2 regions of the Isoptericola nanjingensis genome follow, and region 1 is predicted to be linked to the other one. Evidence: riboswitches for the same ligand, from Rfam matches in the RefSeq annotation. Region 1 holds a riboswitch; the other holds the start of a gene.
What was found. A riboswitch is a leader RNA that binds a small molecule or an ion and turns the genes downstream of it on or off. The one in region 1 is predicted to bind FMN.
Positions count from the first base shown of each region.

Region 1 (6,556 bases):
CTCGGCGGGCTGGTGCCGCGCCTCGACGGCCCGGAGTCGGTGCTGCTCGCCGCGTCGATGCTCGGCGCCACCGTGATGCCGCACGCGATCTACCTGCACTCCTCCCTCGCCCGCGACCGGGTGCGGCACGACGCCCGGGTGCAGCGGCGGCACGCCCTCGCCGCCGGGGCCGAGGGACGCGACGACCTGGGGGACGGCGGGGTCGGGGACGGCGACGTCACCGTGCCCCGCCCGCCGTCGCCGTCGGCGGTCCGCCGCCTGCTCACCGCCACGCGCTGGGACGTCGTCGCCGCGCTGGTGCTCGCCGGCAGCGTGAACATCGCGATGCTCCTCCTCGCGGCGGCCAACCTGCCCGGCCGCACGGGGACCGACTCGATCGAGGGCGCGCACGCCGCCATCGAGTCGTCGCTGGGCCCCGCGGTCGCGGTGCTGTTCGGGGTGGGGCTGCTCGCGTCGGGGCTGGCGTCCACGTCGGTGGGCGCCTACGCCGGCGCCGAGATCATGTCCGGACTCCTGCATGTGCGCGTCTCGCTGCTCGCCCGGCGGCTGGTCACCCTCGTGCCCGCGATCGTGCTGCTCGCGACGGGGGTGTCGCCCACGTGGCTGCTGGTCGTGAGCCAGGTGGTGCTCAGCTTCGGCATCCCGTTCGCGATGATCCCGCTGGTGCGGATCACGCGCGACGCCGGCCTGCTCGGCGGGTTCCGCAACGGCCTCGCCACCCAGGTCGCGGCGTGGGCCGTGGCCGCGGTCATCGTGGCGCTGAACGTCGCGCTGCTCTGGCTGACGTTCACCGGCTGACCGTCGCGACAGAACGGAACCGGCGAGGTAGTACCGGATCTCGCGAGGTAGTACCGGATCCCGCGAGGTAGTACCGGGCCCGGCGAGGTAGTACGGGTCAGCGGCCGAGCGCGGACTCCAGCCGGTCGACGAGCGCGGCCTGCGCGCTGACGACGAGGCGGCGGGCGTCGTCGGGGGAGAGCCAGGCGACCCGGTCGATCTCCGGCACCTCGATCCGCTTCCCCGACCGCGGGGGCCACTCGATCTCGACGGTGTTGCTGCGGACCTGGTCCAGGTCCGGCCCCGGCGGGGGCCACTCGCGCGCCCAGGCGAGGACGCGCTTGCCGGACCGCTGCCGTACCTCGCCGAGGTCGACGTCGGGGGACGACGGCGCGGGGAGCGGCAGCCCGAGCTCCTCCGCCGCCTCGCGCAGCGCGGCGGCGTGCGGCTCCTCGTCCGGCTCGAGCTCGCCCTTGAGCACCGTCCACGCGCCCTCGTCCTTGCGCGCCCAGAACGGGCCGCCCATGTGCCCGAGCAGCACCTCGAGGCCGCCGTCGTCCGAGGTGCGATAGAGCAGAAGGCCTGCGCTGGTCGTCGCCATGGTCACAGTGTGACCCGGGCGGTTCCCTCGCGGAGCAGTGGACTACCTCGCCGGGTCCGGTACTACCTCGCCAGGTCACTGACTACCCCGCCGGGGGCTGTACTACCTCGGCAAAGGCGGTGAGACGGAGTATCGCTTGACGTGAGACCCGGTCGCGGGTGACGATGGAGGAGGACCGGCGCCGGCCACCACCAGCCTCGGACGGCGCCGGTCCGCACTCCTCACCGGGCCCGGAACGGACCCCCGCGCAGAGAGAGGTCGTCGATGACCCGCAACGCCCCCGTCATGCCCGGCGTGACCGCCCCCGACTACGACGTCTCGCAGCCGCTGGACCTCGACTACGTGGGCGCCTTCGCCGACGTGACGCCCGAGGAGCGCGCCCACCAGCTCGCCGTCCGCGAGTTCGTGCAGGAGGACGTGCTGCCCGTCATCGACGGCTACTGGGAGCGCGCCGAGGTGCCGTTCGACCTGGTGAAGAAGCTCGCCGAGCGCGACTTCCTGCGCGACGGCGTCGACGTCCCCGGCCGCCCGTCGGTCTCGTTCATGGCCGAGGGCCTGGCCAGCATGGAGATGTCGCGCGGCGACGGCTCCGTCGCCACGATCTGCGGCGTCCAGGGCGGCCTCGCGCTGCGGTCGATCGTCATGCACGGCTCGCCCGAGCAGATCGAGCAGTACGCCGAGCCGATGGCGCGCGGGGAGATCCTCGGCGCGTTCGCGCTCACCGAGCCCACGCACGGCTCGGACTCCGTCTCGCTCGAGACCACCGCCCGCAGGGAGACCCGCGACGGCGTCGAGGGATACGTCCTGGACGGCGAGAAGAAGTGGATCGGCTTCGGCTCGTGCGGCGACATCACCGTCGTCTGGGCCCGCCTCGTCGGCGACGACGGCGACAACCAGGTGCACGGCTTCATCGTCCCGCAGGACGCGCCCGGCTACACCGCCACCACGATCGAGGGCAAGGTCTCGCTGCGCGCCATCTGGCAGGCGCACATCGTGCTCGACGACGTCTTCGTCCCCGCGAGCGCGGCGCTGCCCGGCGCGACGTCGTTCAAGGCGACCGCCGCCGTCCTCTTCGCCACCCGCCTGGCCGTCGCCTGGTCCGCCGTGGGGCACGCCGTCGCCTGCTACGAGGCGGCCGCCGCGTACTCGACCCAGCGCATCCAGTTCGGCCGACCGCTGGCCAAGAACCAGATGGTGCAGGAGCGGCTCACCCGCATGCTCTCGCTCGTCACGCAGATGCAGCTGCTCGTCGCGCAGATCACGCGCCTGGCGGACGCCGGCACGCTCACCGGCGAGCAGGCCTCGCTCGCGAAGTACACGACGACGCGGCAGGCCCGCGAGGTCGCCTCCATCGCCCGCGACATGCTCGGCGGCAACGGCATCCTCCTCGGCAACCGCGTCGCGCGGCACTTCGCCGACCTCGAGGCCCTGCACACCTACGAGGGCACCGAGTCGATGCAGGCGCTCATCGTCGGTCGTGACATCACCGGGGTCTCGGCCTTCGCCTGAGCCCTGCAGCCTTCGCACGACGGGGACCCGCGCAGCCGCGCGGGTCCCCGTCGTCGTCCCCGGCCAGGTCCACGGTGACGACGTCGGGGAGGCGCAGCCCGAGCCAGAACGCCCCTGCCGATGGACCAGGGGCGACGCGGCCGGTCGCGACCAGCCATGCCGTGAGCACCATGCCGTGCGTCCCGACCACCAGGTCGCCTCGGCCGGCGTGGTCGCGCACGGCGTCGTCGAACCGGCGGGCCGCGCCCTCCGCGGACTCCCACCCGTCGTGCCGCGTGTCGGGCGCGCCCTCGACCCAGGCGCGCCGCGCCTCCCGGAACTCCGGGGAGACGGGCTCGGGCGGTCGCCGGATCTCCCCGAACCGCGGGTCCGTGGGGACGTCGGCGACGCCGAGCGCGAGGGAGAGCGTCTCCACCGCCTTGCGCTCGTCGCTCGCGACGGCACGTGCGCCCTCCGGGAGGCGGAGCCCGCGGGCCGCGACACGGCCTGCACGGGACAGCGGCCAGACGTGCGGAGGGACGTCATCGGTCACGTGCGGGGCTGCATGACGGACGACGGTGACGCGCACGGGGCCAGTCTGCCCGCGCCTCGCGGACCGACGACCTTGAGTCCAGGGATGGCCGACGGCAGCTCGAGCTGCCGCGCCGAGCCCGAACTGCCGCGGTGAGCGCCGTCAGGGCGCGACCGCGGGCGTCGTCGCCCCCGCCTGGGCCTGCTCACGCCGGTGCACGCGCCACCACACGAAGAACCCGGTCAGGGTGAAGACGCCGTAGAACACGTACATCAGCGCCGTGGCGTAGTAGCCCGCCGACCAGAGCAGGGGCACTCCCACGACGTCCACTGCCACCCAGACCAGCCAGAACTCGACCCAGCCCTTCGCCATGCCGTACGTGGCGACCAGCGAGCCCATGAAGATCCACGCGTCCGACCACACCGGCTCGTAGGAGCCGAGGGCGCGGAACAGCGGGGTGAGCAGCAGGGTGCCGCCGACCATCACGACGACGATGCCGACGCGCTCCCGCCAGGTCGCCCAGTGGGGGTGCACCGCGGCGCCGCCGTCGGCGGGGATCCTGCCGTCGGCGCGGACCTCCAGGGCGGCACGCTCGGTGCGCCGCCACTGCACCCAGCCGTAGATCGACACGATCAGGAACATCACCTGCCGGCCCGCCTGGCCGAGCATGTCGGCGCGGCTCGAGTCGCCGAACCACGAGCCCATGAAGACCGTGAACAGCACCAGGTTGCCGACGATGCCGACGGGCCACGCCCACACCTTGCGGCGCATGCCGCCGAGCGCGGAGGCGAGGCCGAACAGGTTGCCGACGATCTCGCGCCACGACATGTGCTGGTCGCCGATGGTCAGCGTGGCGTTGAAGAACGCGTCGATCGCGTCCATCGTTCACTCTCCCGGTCCGAGGTGCGGCGTCCGGGGTGAGGGGTCGGCGCTCGCCGCGTCGGGCCCCGTAGGGCCGTCGTCGGCGGCACGACACCCGGCGGCACCCACCCTGACGGGTGCGTGCCGCACGTGCTTCCTCCCATCCGGACTTTGACCGTCGGCCCTGGAATCTCACCAGGTCAGCCGGCCTCTCCCCGCGTCTGCGGGTGGAGGCCGGGTCGCGGGCTGTCACCGCCGGCTCGGAATTTCACCGACCCCGGAGCACGTACGTGCGTGTCTTTCCACCGCCGGAGGTCCCGGCGGCGTCCTGCACAACTCAGGATGCCACAGCGGCATTCCCGGCGGCAGCATCGTGTCCGGCCGTCTCGACCGACGGTCAGGCCAGCGCGTCGCGGACGGCGCGCGCGACGTCGTCCGGCCCCGCCCCGGGCTCCAGCACCGTGACCACGACGCGCTTCCCGTCGCCGCCCGTCGCGACCGTCCGGGCCTCGCCGGCGGAGGCGACGTCGGTGTCGCCGGCAGGGGCGGACGACGGCGCGGAGTCGTCGTCGCCGTGCGGGAACGGGGAGACGGCGGCGCGCCGCAGGTCGGCGAACGCTTCCTCCAGCTCCGGCCGCAGGTCGAGGTGGGGGTTGCGCAGCCAGCGCCGCAGGATCGCGTTGTGCACCGCGACGACGGACGCCGCGAACGCGATCGACATCGTCGTGGTGGACCGGTCGGGCGGCAGCGTGTCGCGCAGGTAGGCGGTGAACGCGCGCTCGTAGCGGTGCGTCGTGACCAGCTCGCGGTCGCGCAGCGCGGGCACCTGCTGCAGCAGCTGGTGCCGGGCGATCGACGTCTCGCGCTGGCCCACGTGGTGGTCGAAGACGAGCCGTGCCGCGCGGCAGACCTCGAGGTACGGGTCGGTGGTCGGGTCCCACGCCCGCTCGGGCGCGCGGCCCGACTCCTCGCTGGCCCGCGCCTCGGGCCGGGTCTCCGCGAGCATGACGACGACCTCCTCCAGGAGCAGCTCGTGGTCCGCGAAGACCACGTCCTCCTTGGAGCGGAAGCGGCGGAAGAACGTCGCACGGCTGACGCGGGCGGCGTCGGCGATCTCCTCGACGGTGGTCTGCTCGTAGCCCTGCCGGGAGAAGAGGTCGATCGCGGCGTCGACGGCCTGGGCGTGGGTGTGCGTCCGGACGGCGGTCATGCCTGGGAGATTACTCCGGCACCGCCGGTCGTCCTTCCGGCGTCCGCTCGTCCGTGGACCCCAGCTGCAGCCGGTAGAACCGGAAGAAGCCGAAGTCGTCGACCGGCAGCACCTCGACGCCGGCGTAGCCCGCCGCACGCGCGTAGCGCCGCAGCGTGGCCGGGCGCATCACGGTGCCCGTGCCGGCCGACGGGGTCGTGGACAGGCCGTCCGGCAGGCACACGAACAGGCTGTAGCCGTACATGATCCGGTCGACGTCATCGGCCGGGGCGCGGAACTCGTCGGCGACGGCCTCGTCCATGACCACCACGACGCCGTCCGGCCGCATCGCGCGGCGCACGCCCTCGAGCACGGCGACCGGGCGCGGCATGTCGTGCACGCACTCGAAGGCGAACGCCGCGTCGTAGGGCTGGGCGACGGCGAGCTCTGCGGCGTCTGCGAGGTGGAAGAAGGCTCGCCGTTCGAGGCCCGCCTCCGCGGCGGCCGCCCGTGCGGCGGCCACGGACGGACGGTCGACGTCGATGCCGTGGACCTCGGCGAGCGGGTACGCCTCGGCGAGCGCGAGCGTCGACCAGCCGAAGCCGCAGCCGACGTCGACGACGCGGGCCCCGGGCCGGGAGAGCGCCTCGTGGACGGCGGGCAGCGCCGCGAGCGTCGGTGCCAGGCGGCGCTCGAACCACGGGCGGTTGACGTCGGACTGCGCCTGGCGGGCGTCGTCGCCGAGCTGGTCCCACGACACCCCGCCGCCGTCCCGGTACGACTCGAGCAGACGGGGCAGCTGCGGCCCGATCGCGCCGACGAACCGGGCCAGGGGCGCCAGGTACGACAGCGAGGACGTGTCGGTCAGCACCTCCGCGTGCGCCGCGGGCAGCGCGTAGAGGCGGGTCCGGGCGACGGCCTGCGGGTCCGCGTCGAGCGCGGGTGCCGCGCCGGCGTCCTCCGCGACGAGGACACCGGAGGCCGCCTGCTGCTCCAGCCACTCGCGCGCGTACCGCTCGGCCGTGCCGGTGGCCTCCGCGAGCCCCGTGGACGTCAGGGGGCCGGACGACGCGAGCGCCTGGTACCAGCCGAGCCGGTCGCCCACGTG
Region 1 is NZ_JBNOZL010000009.1:155,505-162,060, forward strand. It holds gene ACQP6G_RS18645 (Nramp family divalent metal transporter) at 1-798, shown strand, start outside; gene ACQP6G_RS18650 (NUDIX hydrolase) at 896-1,378, opposite strand; gene ACQP6G_RS18655 (acyl-CoA dehydrogenase family protein) at 1,643-2,887, shown strand; gene ACQP6G_RS18660 (histidine phosphatase family protein) at 2,862-3,455, opposite strand; gene pnuC (nicotinamide riboside transporter PnuC) at 3,561-4,280, opposite strand; FMN riboswitch at 4,407-4,548, opposite strand; gene ACQP6G_RS18670 (TetR/AcrR family transcriptional regulator) at 4,657-5,469, opposite strand; gene ACQP6G_RS18675 (class I SAM-dependent methyltransferase) at 5,480-6,556, opposite strand, start outside.

Region 2 (6,556 bases), on a different contig from region 1:
CGCCCCACCCTCGCCGACCTGGTCAAGGACCGGCCGGAGCGGCTGTTCCACGTCGGCCGGCTCGACGCCGACAGCGAGGGCCTGCTGCTCCTCACGAACGACGGCGAGCTCGCGAACCGGCTCGCCCACCCGCGGTACGAGATCCGCAAGACGTACCTCGTCACCGTGACGGGCGGCGAGTTCTACCCCCGCCACGCCAAGCAGCTCACCGACGGTGTCGAGCTCGAGGACGGCCTCGCCCGCGCCGACAAGGTGCGCGTGGTGGACTCCGTGCCCGGCGAGACGATGCTCGAGGTGGTGCTGCACGAGGGCCGCAACCGGATCGTGCGTCGCATGCTCGACGCCGTCGGGTTCCCGGTCACGCGCCTCGTCCGCACCCGCATCGGCCCGATCGTGCTGGGCGACCTGCGGGTCGGGCGCTCGCGGGTGCTCGGGCGCACCGAGCTCGGCACCCTCATGCGCGACGTCGACATGTGACGTCGTCGCACCCCGTCCAGCAGTCCCCGCAGCCCCCGCAGTCCCCGAAGTCCCGTAGTCCCGCGCGACACTCCGCGCGACAACAGAAGGTGAGCACTCGTGGTCGTCATCGCCGTCGACGGTCCCTCCGGGTCCGGCAAGTCCAGCGTCTCCAAGGCGGTGGCGGCCCGGCTGGGGCTCGCCTACCTCGACACCGGCGCGATGTACCGGGCCGCGACGCTGTGGTGCGTCGACGGCGGCACCGACCTCGCCGACCAGGCGGCGGTGGCCGACGCCGTGCGCGCCATGCCGCTCGAGATGGGGGTGGACCCGGCTGCCCCGACCGTCCGCCTGGGCGGTCGCGACGTCGCCGCGGCGATCCGCACCACCGAGGTCTCCACGGCCGTCTCGCAGGTGGCCACCAATCTCGACGTGCGCGCCGAGCTCCGGCGCCGGCAGCGCGCCGTGATCGAGACCGAGAGCGCGCCGGGCGGTTTCTCGGGCGGCAAGGGCGTCGTCGCGGAAGGGCGCGACATCACGACCGTCGTCGCCCCCGACGCGGACGCCCGCGTGCTGCTCACCGCGAGCGAGGAGGCCCGGCTGCGCCGCCGCTCGCTCGAGGTGCACGGCGCGGCCGACGAGTCGGCCGTCGAGGCGACGCGCGACCAGGTGCTGCGCCGCGACCGCGACGACTCCACCGTCAGCCAGTTCCAGGTCGCGGCCGACGGCGTCGCCACCGTCGACTCGTCCGACCTCGACTTCGACCAGACGGTCGACGCCGTCCTCGCGGTCGTCGCGCAGGTCACCGCCTGACCCGCCACCCGGCGCGTGCGCGCGGCACCGTCCGGACCCGGTGACGCGGGTCTCGTTCGTGACAGGCCGCTCGGCCTGGGAGAATGGTGCGCATGACCACTCCCGCCGACGGCTCCGTGCCCGCTGCCGAGCCCACCGACGAGCCCACCGCCCCGCCTGCGCCCGGCGTCGCCGCGGCGCCCGCGGACCATGCGGACACCGAGGGCCGTGACGCCGTGGCGGATGTCCTCGAGTCCGACGGCGACGACGAAGCGCGCGAGCGCGCGCTGCGCGCCGGCCTGGAGGACTTCGAGCTCGACGAGGCCGACCGAGCGCTGCTGGACGCCGAGTGGGACGAGGAGGGCTTCGGCCCCGGCGAGGCGCCGCTGCCGGTGCTCGCCGTCGTCGGCCGCCCGAACGTCGGCAAGTCGACGCTCGTCAACCGCATCCTCGGCCGCCGCGAGGCCGTCGTGGAGGACACCCCGGGCGTCACCCGCGACCGGGTGAGCTACCCCGGCGAGTGGGCCGGTCGCGAGTTCACCCTCGTGGACACGGGCGGCTGGGAGGTCGACGTGGCGGGCATCGAGTCGAAGGTCGCCGAGCAGGCGGAGGTCGCCGTCGAGCTGGCCGACGCCGTCATCTTCGTCGTCGACTCCACCGTGGGCGCGACGTCGACGGACGAGCGCGTCGTGGAGCTGCTGCGCCGTTCGGGCAAGCCGGTCGTGCTGTGCGCCAACAAGGTCGACGGGCCGTCGGGCGAGGCGGACGCCGCCTACCTCTGGGCCCTCGGCCTCGGCGAGCCGCACCCGGTCTCCGCGCTGCACGGGCGCGGCACCGGGGACCTGCTGGACGCCGCGATGAAGGTGCTGCCCGAGGTCTCCGAGCACGGGGAGCTGCGGCCCGCCGGCCCGCGCCGCGTCGCCCTCGTCGGCCGCCCGAACGTCGGCAAGTCGTCGCTGCTGAACAAGATCGCCGGCGCCGAGCGTGTCGTCGTCGACGAGACCGCGGGCACCACCCGCGACCCGGTCGACGAGCTCGTCGAGATCAAGGGCGTGCCCTACTGGTTCGTCGACACCGCGGGCATCCGCCGCCGTGTGCACCAGACGCGCGGCGCCGACTTCTACGCCTCGCTGCGCACCCAGGCCGCGATCGAGAAGGCCGAGGTCGCCGTCGTGCTCGTCGACGCCTCGCAGCCGATGACCGAGCAGGACACGCGCGTCATCTCGCAGGCCGTCGACGCGGGCCGGGCGCTCGTCATCGCGTACAACAAGTGGGACCTCATGGACGACGACCGTCGCCCGTACCTCGAGCGCGAGATCGAGCGGGACCTGGTGCAGGTGCAGTGGGCGCCGCGCGTCAACGTCTCGGCCCGCACGGGCTGGCACACCGACAAGCTGACGCGCGCGCTCGAGACGTCGCTCGAGTCGTGGGACACCCGCATCCCGACCGGGCGCCTCAACGCGTTCCTCGGCGAGCTCGTGGCCGCCCACCCGCACCCGCTGCGCGGCGGCAAGCAGCCGCGCATCCTGTTCGGCACCCAGGCCTCGACGCGCCCGCCGCGGTTCGTCATCTTCGCCACCGGGTTCCTCGAGGCCGGGTACCGACGCTTCATCGAGCGCCGCCTGCGCGAGACCTTCGGGTTCGAGGGGTCGCCCATCGAGATCAGCGTCCGCGTGCGGGAGAAGCGGCGGCGCTGACGCGCCGGTGAGCCGCCGACGAGTCGCTGATGAGCCGCCGATGAGTCGCCGATGAGCCGGGCCCCGCTGGCCCGCCGTGGTCGCCTGCTGCGCCTGGGCGCGGCGCGCGACACGTCCGCGGTGCGCCACCTGGTGACGTTCCTGGTCGTGACGGTGGCGACGGTGCTCGTCACGCGGTTCCTGCTCGCGGCGTCCGGGTACCCGCAGGTGGGCGGCGGCGGGCTGCACGTGGCGCACGTCCTGTGGGGCGGGCTAGGCATGGCGCTCGCGGTGGTGGTGCTGCTGTCGTGGGTCGGGCCGGCGCCGCGGTCGCTCGGTGCGGTGCTGGGCGGCGTCGGCTTCGGGCTGTTCGTCGACGAGATCGGCAAGTTCGTCACCTCCGACAACGACTACTTCTACGAGCCGACGGCGGCGCTGATCTACGCGGTCGTCGTCGTGCTCGTGCTGCTCGTGGAGGCCCTGCACGGGCGACGGGCGCACCACCCCGCGGAGTACCTCGCGGTGGCGACCGACCGCGCCGTGGCCGGCGTGGCGGGCGGCTTCACGGACGTGGAGCGCGAGGAGGCGCGGGCGCTCGTGGAGCGGGGCCGCGGCGAGCCGGCGGCGGAGGAGGTCGCCGCGCTGGTGGAGGCCGTGCCGCGCGACGACGTGACCGTGCCGGACCCCGTCCGGGCGCTGGTCGTCCGGGTGTCCGCGTGGTTCGCCGAGGCGATGGAGCACCGGTGGGCCGCCGCGGTCGTGACGGTGGCGGTGCTCGCCACCAGTGCCGGGTCGGTCGTGGTGGCGCTGCGGGTGCTGCTCGGCGGGATCGCGGTGCCGTCCTGGGTCGGCGTCGGGATCCTCGTGGCCGTCGCCGCGACCGTGGCGTGCGTCGTGTGGGCGCTCGTCGTCGGCCCGCGGGACCACCGCGCGGGGGCGGTGTGGGTGCGGCGCGGGGTCCTCGTCAGCCTGTTGGTCACCCAGCTGCTCGCGTTCCGCGCGGTGCATTGGGTGGCGGTGGCGGGCCTGGTGGTGGATCTCCTCGTGCTCGTCGCCCTCGGCGTCGCGCTGGGGCGGGACGACGAGCGGCGCACGGCGCGCGGTCGCGGGTGAGACGTGCGCCACTCGGGCTTGCCACGCGGGCGCGGGCCGTGGCACGGTCGGCGATGACGAGCGAATTGCTCGCGTGCTCTGGGGTCGGTGAAATTCCGAGCCGGCGGTGAAAGTCCGCGACCCGGTCACAGCCTGTGACCGGTTGACCAGGTGGAACTCCTGGACCGACGGTCAAAGTCCGGATGGGAAGCGCACGCGACGGCTCCCCGTCCGGTCCGACCCCCGGCCCCTCGGCCGGTGTCGTCCTTCGTGACGACCGTCCGCGACCGGTCGGTGCGAGCACGTCCGACCCCGCCTTCCTGCCCCGGGGTCCGCGACCGGACGACAGGGGCAGGACGGATGAGCGCCACCACGGCAGAGCGCGCCGCGATGCAGCGTGCGCTCGAGCTGGCCGCGCAGGGGCCGGCACGAGGACCCAACCCGCGCGTCGGGTGCATGCTCCTCGACGCCGACGGTGCTTCGATCGCGGAGGGCTTCCACCGCGGCGCGGGCACGCCGCACGCCGAGGTCGAGGCGCTGCGCCGCGCGACCGAGTCCCGCGGCCCGGGCGCCGCGCGCGGGACCACCGCCGTCGTCACGCTCGAGCCCTGCAACCACCACGGCCGCACCGGTCCCTGCGCCGACGCGCTTCTGGCCGCGGGGGTCGCGCGGGTCGTGCACGGCCAGCACGACCCCAACCCTGCCGCGTCGGGCGGCGCCGCACGCCTGCGCGCCGCGGGCGTCGAGGTCGTCGGCGGCGTGCTGGCGGACGAGGCGCGCGCGCTCAACGCCGTCTGGACGCGCGCGCAGGAGCTCGGCCGTCCCGTCGTCACCTGGAAGGTCGCGAGCACGCTCGACGGGCGCTCCGCGGCCGCCGACGGCACCTCGCGCTGGATCACGGGACGGGCCGCGCGCCACGACGTGCACCGCCTGCGCGCCGGGGTGGACGCCGTCGTCGTCGGCACCGGCACCGCGCTCGCCGACGACCCCGACCTCACCGTGCGGCACGCCCCGCTGACGGGGCAGCAGCCGGACCGCGTCGTCGTCGGGCTGCGGGACCTGCCCGCGTCGTCCCGGCTCGCGCGCGCCGCGGCGGCCGGCGAGGCAGTGATCCACCTGCGCACCCACGACCCGCACGAGGTGCTGGACCTGCTCTGGTACCGCGAGCACCGGCACGTGCTGCTCGAGGGCGGGCCCGCGCTCGCCGCCGCCTTCTGGCGCGCCCGGCTCGTCGACGACGTGGTCGCGTACGTCGCGCCCGTGCTGCTCGGGGTCGGCGCGTCGGCCGTCGCCGACCTCGGCATCGGGACCATCGCCGACGCCGCGCGCCTCGACCTCCTCGACGTCGCCGTCCTGCCCCGGGACCCGGACGACCCCACCGACATCCCCACCGTGCGGCTCGCCCTGCGGCCGCGGAAGGAGCGCTGAGCCATGTTCACCGGAATCGTGGAGGAGCTCGGCACCGTCGTCGCGGTGCGCGAGCACGCCGACGGCGCCCGCCTCACCGTCGCCGCCGACACCGTGCTCGAGGGCGTCCGGCTCGGCGACTCGATCGCCGTCGACGGCTGCTGCCTGACCGTGGCGGAGACGGGGGTGCACGACGGCCGCGCCACCTGGACCGCCGACCTCATGGCCGCGACCCTGGCCCGTACGAGCCTCGGCGGGCGGCGAGCCGGCGACCCGGTCAACCTCGAGCGCGCGCTCGCGGCGGACGGACGGTTCGGCGGGCACGTCGTGCAGGGCCACGTCGACGGCGTCGGGACGGTGCTCGCCCGCACGCCGGGCACGCAGTGGGAGGTCGTCGACGTCGCGCTGCCTCCGGCGCTGGCGCGGTACGTGGTGGCGCAGGGCTCGATCGCCGTCGACGGCGTGAGCCTCACCGTCGTGGACGCCCGCGACGACGCGTTCACCGTGAGCCTCATCCCCGAGACCAGGGCCCGCACGACGCTCGGCTCCCGCGCCGTCGGAGAGCGGGTCAACCTCGAGGTCGACGTGCTGAGCAAGTACGTCGAGCGGCACCTCGCGGCGACGGTGGCGGCACGATGAGCGGCGCCGTCGAGCGCGTGGCGCGGGCGATCGACGACGTCGCGGCGGGCCGCCCCGTCGTCGTCGCGGACGACGCGGACCGGGAGAACGAGGGCGACCTCATCCTCGCCGCCGACGCCGCGACGCCGGAGCTCATGGGCTTCCTCGTGCGGCACACGAGCGGCCTCGTGTGCGTGGGCGTGGCCGGGGACTCGCTCGACCGGCTCGGGCTGCCCCTCATGGTCGAGGCGAACGAGGACGCCTACCGCACGGCGTACACGGTGACGGTCGACGCCGCCACGGGCGTCTCGACCGGCATCTCCGGCGCCGACCGCGCCCGCACCGCACGCCTGCTCGCCGACCCGAAGGCGGTGCCAGCGGACCTCACCCGGCCCGGGCACGTGCTGCCGCTGCGGGCGCGCCCCGGCGGCGTCCTGGAGCGACGCGGGCACACCGAGGCGGCCGTCGACCTCGCGCGGCTGGCCGGGCGCGGGGAGGCCGGCGTGCTCGCCGAG
Region 2 is NZ_JBNOZL010000003.1:225,036-231,591, forward strand. It holds gene ACQP6G_RS06490 (pseudouridine synthase) at 1-477, shown strand, start outside; gene cmk ((d)CMP kinase) at 577-1,269, shown strand; gene der (ribosome biogenesis GTPase Der) at 1,362-2,945, shown strand; gene ACQP6G_RS06505 (hypothetical protein) at 2,997-4,037, shown strand; FMN riboswitch at 4,107-4,236, shown strand; gene ribD (bifunctional diaminohydroxyphosphoribosylaminopyrimidine deaminase/5-amino-6-(5-phosphoribosylamino)uracil reductase RibD) at 4,377-5,444, shown strand; gene ACQP6G_RS06515 (riboflavin synthase) at 5,448-6,062, shown strand; gene ACQP6G_RS06520 (bifunctional 3,4-dihydroxy-2-butanone-4-phosphate synthase/GTP cyclohydrolase II) at 6,059-6,556, shown strand, end outside.
Region 2: another riboswitch for FMN. It lies ahead of ribD (bifunctional diaminohydroxyphosphoribosylaminopyrimidine deaminase/5-amino-6-(5-phosphoribosylamino)uracil reductase RibD); the one in region 1 lies ahead of pnuC (nicotinamide riboside transporter PnuC).